DNA from 2 places in the Lysinibacillus sp. FSL M8-0355 genome. Region 1 is predicted to be linked to the other one. Evidence: riboswitches for the same ligand, from Rfam matches in the RefSeq annotation. Region 1 holds a riboswitch; the other holds the start of a gene.

The links. A riboswitch is a leader RNA that binds a small molecule or an ion and turns the genes downstream of it on or off. The one in region 1 is predicted to bind cobalamin.
Region 2: another riboswitch for cobalamin. It lies ahead of MKY46_RS13955 ((2Fe-2S) ferredoxin domain-containing protein); the one in region 1 lies ahead of MKY46_RS10960 (hypothetical protein).

Annotation. Positions count from the first base shown of each region.
Region 1 is NZ_JBBPAI010000001.1:2,233,723-2,236,863, forward strand. Features, by position in the region: gene MKY46_RS10950 (8-oxo-dGTP diphosphatase) at 1-252, shown strand, start outside; gene MKY46_RS10955 (GNAT family N-acetyltransferase) at 497-934, shown strand; cobalamin riboswitch at 1,257-1,440, shown strand; gene MKY46_RS10960 (hypothetical protein) at 1,669-2,391, shown strand; gene MKY46_RS10965 (hypothetical protein) at 2,429-3,028, opposite strand; gene MKY46_RS10970 (translation factor GTPase family protein) at 3,105-3,141, opposite strand, start outside.
Region 2 is NZ_JBBPAI010000001.1:2,868,385-2,871,525, forward strand. Features, by position in the region: gene cobJ (precorrin-3B C(17)-methyltransferase) at 1-1,578, opposite strand, end outside; gene MKY46_RS13955 ((2Fe-2S) ferredoxin domain-containing protein) at 1,583-1,954, opposite strand; cobalamin riboswitch at 2,102-2,283, opposite strand; cobalamin riboswitch at 2,541-2,725, shown strand; gene MKY46_RS13960 (energy-coupling factor ABC transporter permease) at 2,869-3,141, shown strand, end outside.

The DNA of each region.
Region 1 (3,141 bases):
GTTAATCCAGTCGCAAAAGATAGATATATGATATTTAATTACATAACAAAGGATTTCGAGGGTGAACTCTTGAAAGATGCTCCAGAGGGGAAAGCGGTTTGGGTAGATATAGAGAACGCATATAAACTTCCTATGCAGCCATCGATACGGAGAAGATTTCCTTTATTTTTTCAAGATGGAACATTTGAGATTCAAGTTGAATGGAACCACGAAGAAAATAAAGAAGGGAAAGTTACTATACGTCACACCTAAAACTTGTTATTGGACTGACAGGGGGCAATCGTTCAATAGAGCAGTCGCTTTTCAATAACATCGAGGTCAGTTCAATACATATATATGTGAAGAATAAATAATGGGGCTTAAATTTACCCACTTTGTTAAATAGTTTAACTTTCAATATCTAAATGGTAGAGAGGGATTAAGAATAGCTAGAGAAAATTCTAAAATAAAAGGTGCTTGACCGTCCTTTTGTTTATTTAACGAACGGTGCATATTGTTGAAGAAGAAATTTTATAATAGTGATTTATTAAAGAATAGGGAAGCGGCAGTAACCATGAACTACATAATCAGATTAGCGAATGAAAACGACTTATCGGGTTTATGTGATAGTAGAAATAATAAAGATCTATTCACGAATTATTTAAAGCAATTTGCAAAAAAGGAATTATATTTGGTAATTGCTGAACAAGACGCACTTATATTAGGTTTTGGAGTTCTTAAATTAAAAGGTACTTTGCTTCCTAAATTAAGTGACCTATATGTAAAAGAGGATTATCGTGGTAATGGTATAGGTTCAGACTTAATGAGGTATAGAGAAAATATTGCAAAGAGTTTAGGACGTTCTGAAATATTTGTGAGTGTTGACCCGATAGAAAATCCCAACATGATAAAGTTAATTAGCAAACACGGTTACGAACCTATCTCTTACCTATAATAAAACCTACACAAGAATTGATTTCAAGAAGTTGTTGAACTAACGGGGCTAGTTGAACAAGATTTAAACAACTTTAAAGAGCCTTCTTAATAATATAATTTTTGTATTTTTTGATTAGAAATAACTTTATTATCACTTTACAGAAAGCAATTAAAGTGATGCTCAGTGTGACATGAGGAAAACCTAGTATTCTATGCATCCATTTTACATGGAATTATTTTGAAATAATTAGTATTTTTTAGCATAAATTGACTTTGGACATACAATACTTTACAATGATTAGCTAAGGAATAGAGAATTTTCGCAAATTTCCTTACCAACTGAATAGCGTGTAGTAATAGGTGTAAATTGCGTGCAATTTACTTAAAAGGGAAGTCGGTGCGAATCCGACACTGTCCCGCAACTGTAAATGTGAGCGACTTTTCAGCAACCACTGTCAAATGATGGGAAGGAGAAAAGTGGCAATGACCATGAGTCAGGATACCTGCCTGTTACGAGTACACACCAGTAACCTACGAGGAATAGGAGGTGGCATGTTGACAAAACAGAATGCTCTGTTCGTCACGGTACGTCAAACGCCCAAAGTAAATGAAGGGGTTCGCAATCGGGCTCATTTACACATACTTAGGGTTTGTTTGGCATTGGGTGATGAACGAAGATAAGCGAAGGATTTCCTCAAAAATGGTAGGAAATCCTTTTTGTTTTGACATTATGTACGTAAAGGGGATGCATGTATGACTTCTTTAGATATGACCATTTGTAAGCAGCCACGCACAGAAGTTGCCAAGAAAGCGAAAACAAGAATGGCGGTCGAATCATTGATTGACCAATTATTAGCAACGAAGCTGATCCGCAATGATCGCTTCTTTGAGCAAATTTTATATAATAAAGAAATTATTTGGATACAAAATGGGGATGTGGACGGGCATCTTTTCGCGAAGGCAGCGGTAACCGATCAACTGAAAACGAAGACCAATAGCTTTATGATGTATATGCCGACTAACCCGATTGTCTATGAGGTTAACGGGGAGCCATACCATTTAATTACACGCATTGATTCCACACGTGCCAAGCCCAACCTTGACCGTCTGTCACTGAAGCCAAAGCCTGTTTTAAGTGCAGCGCGTGTCAATGATGTATTATGCTCGATTGTGATGCGTTTTTATGAAACATATATCCATGATTTAGCGCCTCAACATGATAAGTTAATAGCCTTTGTGCAGCAGGAATACGCCCAATTTATTGAAGCGGTTCAGGCATTAAATGATTACCATTTCAACTGGCATCCACGCGGCAACGGTCACGAGCTATTGCTGCAATTAATTGATCAACTGCAAATTTTAAAAAGTTATCCTGGTAAAGTGCTAGTTGATTTCACAAACACGCATGACTACGTGATTGTCGAGCCTGCATACCTTGTGCACAGTTCTACAAAGAAAGCAGTAGGCGCATTATAAACTCAAGCCCTCCATCAAACGGAGGGCTTGTTTTTATTTATTTGAAGGGAGGGGGTAAATACTCTCGTTCGAGCAGCGAATACTCGCGGAAGCAGATGAAATACTCTCGTTCGAGCAAGGAATACTCGCGGAAGGAGATGAAATACTCTCGCTCAAGCAGCGAATACTCGCGGAAGGAGATGAAATACTCTCGTTCGAGCGGGGAATACTCGCGGAAGGAGATGAAATACTCTCGTTCGAGCAGCGAATACTCGCGGAAGGAGATGAAATACTCTCGTTCGAGCAGCGAATACTCGCGGAAGGAGATGAAATACTCTCGTTCGAGCAGCGAATACTCGCGGAAGCAGATGAAATACTCTCGCTCGAGCGGGGAATACTTGCGGAAACAGATGAAATACTCTCGTTCGAGCAGCGAATACTCGCGGAAGCAGATGAAATACTCTCGTTCGAGCAGGGAATACTCGCGGAAGCAGATGAAATACTCTCGTTCGAGCAGGGAATACTCGCGGAAGGAGATGAAATACTCTTGTTCGAGCAGGGAATACTCGCGAAAGGAGATGAAATACTCTCGTTCGAGCAGCGAATACTCGCGGAAGCAGATGAAATACTCTCGCTCCAGCAAGGAATACTCGCGCAAACAGGGTAAATATTCTCGCTCGAAGCAAGTAAACACCCGCGCAAGCAAACGGCTTCGCGCGAGCAGGATTACCTACTTACAGACAATGCATGGCTGCTTGTGCCTCGTGCCAA
Region 2 (3,141 bases), 630 kb from region 1:
TTTAAATAAACGTTCATTTGGGTGAGCATTTGCTTTATATTCTTCAATAATATCTGTAATTAGTGGAATCAGTTGTTCAGGCTCCAACCCTTCTACAACAGGCTGTGCTGCATGGGCCGTACGACCAACTGGCTTCGCCCCAATAAAGACATCAAATTTACTTTTGCGATAGACAATACCAATATCATCAAATACAGCCCTGTAACAGGCCATACCACAGCCGTTAAAACCGATATTTAATGTTTTCGGCAAAGACATTCCACCTAATTTTTGTTGTATTTCTTCTGCATAGGGAATCGAATCGGCCTTTTCACCATAGCAAAAATCACAAGCCTTCAAGGATAGCACATCACCAATCGGCGCTAATAAAAAGCCTACTTCCTGTAATTTCTCCGTGATACGTTCAGGGGCAGTCGTTGGGATTTTCAAATGGATTTGATGGTCTGGTGTATATTCCATCGTCCCCTCTTCCCCAACGACCTCTGCTAACGTCATCATTTGCTGAGGTGTGAAAAACTTATTCACCACTCCTGGGCTTACAGCTAATTCAAAAATGGATTCTATTTTTTGCTGTACAAGTTTCGGCGTTACTTTGACTGCACTTGTTCCTTTCACCATTGCGAGTGCCGCTGTAGCCATTTCAAGTGCTGTTTTTTTTGGCTTTGGCGTAGCGGCTACACTGGGTTTATTAAAACGCCCTGCATTAGGATCTGCTGTAAAGTCTTGTCGTGCAGTCCCTGTCTCTTGGTTCATTGCCCAAGGTTCATTTTCTTCACGTAAACGTTGATGTGGACGTAAGGGTTGTTTTTCTTCACCCAATGTATATTTACGTTGATAGCCACGTGGTGTAATCATTTTATTGTCATAGAAAAATGTCGACGAATTACCAATAATGACTGTCGTCAGCATTCCAATGTCATGCTCCAGCATTTCGGCTAATGTTGTCATCGTCACTTCTTGACGATCGCGGTAAGCACTTTTCACAAGTCCTACTGGTGTGTCAGGCGAACGATATTCTAAGAGAATGCGCTGTGCTTCGACAATTTGTCTTGTTCGGCGACCGCTTTTTGGGTTGTATAAAGCGATTACAAAATCCGCCATAGCGGCTGCCTCGACGCGCTTGGCAATTAAATTCCATGGTGTTAGATGGTCACTTAAACTAATCGTACAGGCATCATGCATAATCGGGGCACCAAGTAAGCTAGCACATGAATTGATGGCAGAAATACCAGGGACAATTTCTACCTCAATCCCCGTTGCTTCTGTCCAGCCTAGCTCAATCAATACCTCATACACTAATCCCGCCATACCATAGACACCCGCATCACCACTTGAAATGACTGAGACAATGCTTCCAGCCTCTGCTTGGCGAACCGCTTCCTGCGCACGGGACACCTCTTCGGTCATTCCAGTACTGACAATCGACTTCGCACTGACTAAATCCTGAATCAACTCTACGTAGGTTTTGTAGCCTATGATCATATCACTTTGTTGTAATGCCTCTACCGCCCGTGTCGTAATATGCTTAAAGTCTCCAGGTCCAAAGCCCACTACGAAAATTTTTCCTTTTTGCGCCATGTTGTTACCCCTCTTTCACCTTTTCGATCCCTTTAATGGCTGTCGTTTGTGCTGTACGCTGTAATGTACCTTCACGAAGTGTAAAGACATGTTCTTTGTATAAGGATTCATGATGTAAATCTTGTACAAGTGTTCTAGCATGCTCTGTTGATGGTACACGATACCAATTCCCTTGCGGATAGGCGATGACCACACAAGCATCCTTGCATCGTCCATTACAGCGCGTTCTTGTTGTATGTATCTCTTGATCAAGTGCTTGCTGTTGTATTTCTTCTCGAATAGCTAGGGTAATTTCCTCCCCACCTTTGTTCATGCAGCTACTACCATTACAAATAAAGAGATGTGTTTTCATCCCCTCTAAATTCCATGTTGTCATCTTCTGTCTCCCCTCATTTGCTTTCTGGAAAAAGAAAAACCTTTACTCTAATTACGAAGAGTAAAGGTTTTGTAGAAGCCAAATAAAAACGAATAAAATAAAATACAGGTACTCGCTCTTGCTTCAACTTCTCCCTCCGAAAAGTTTGCATGCACAATCAAATAAGCAGGTTTCCTGACTTAAGCTTCATTTTACTATCGCACCTTCCCAAGTTTGCACCAGTGGCTTTGCGATTTCATCAGCTATTACAGTAGCGGGGGCTGTATTGGATTTTCACCAATTTCCCTATTATCTCGAGTTATTCGAGCACTTATCGACGTTTTATATGAAATTTATTATCTTCTTTATAGAATAGAAAACTGTCTCTATCATATCTCATTATTTTAAAATTTCAATATTTCTATAAAAATTTATGACAATTTTATCAATTTTGTGTGTAGACCGGGTATAAAAATTATAATATCTCCTTATTTATGACAATTCAGTAGTTATCAGAATCTTCTCTATTGACCTTCAATTGAAAATATTTTTTAAAAAAGTATAGCATATTTATGGAAAATCATGTTACACTTTGTCGTGAAATCTCACAACTTAATGTTTTTTCGGTGTAAAATACTTATCATTTTGCTTAAAAGGGAAGCCGGTTTGAGTCCGGCGCGGTCCCGCCACTGTATTAGGGAGCTTTATAGAACATGTCACTGTCCAACGGATGGGAAGACCTATAAAGTGTTGAACTAGAGCCAGGAGACCTGCCGAAAAATATGTGATCGTTTCAGCCTACGAGGATAGGTGTGCGGCTTAGCAGATGAGAATGTTATTTGCTTTTTTAGCTATGCACTTTTCCAACAACGGAGAAGTGCTTTTTTATTTACGCACGCTACATTCTAAAAATCTATTAGTAAGGAGGAAAGCTTTTGAAATTTTCATGGTGGAAACTTAGTTATTTTTTATTGGCCTTTTTACTCGTGCCAAAACGTGCCTTTGCCATGCATATCATGGAAGGTTTTTTACCAATCGAATGGGCTATTTTTTGGTGGGTCATCTCTATCCCATTTATTATTCTAGGATTGCGCTCCATTCGCAAAACAATTGAAGAAAACCCTGAAACCAAAATGCTTTTAGGTCTTTCAGGAGCCTTTGCTTTTGTGCTGTCGGCGTTAAAAATCCCTTCGGTTACAGGTAGTTGC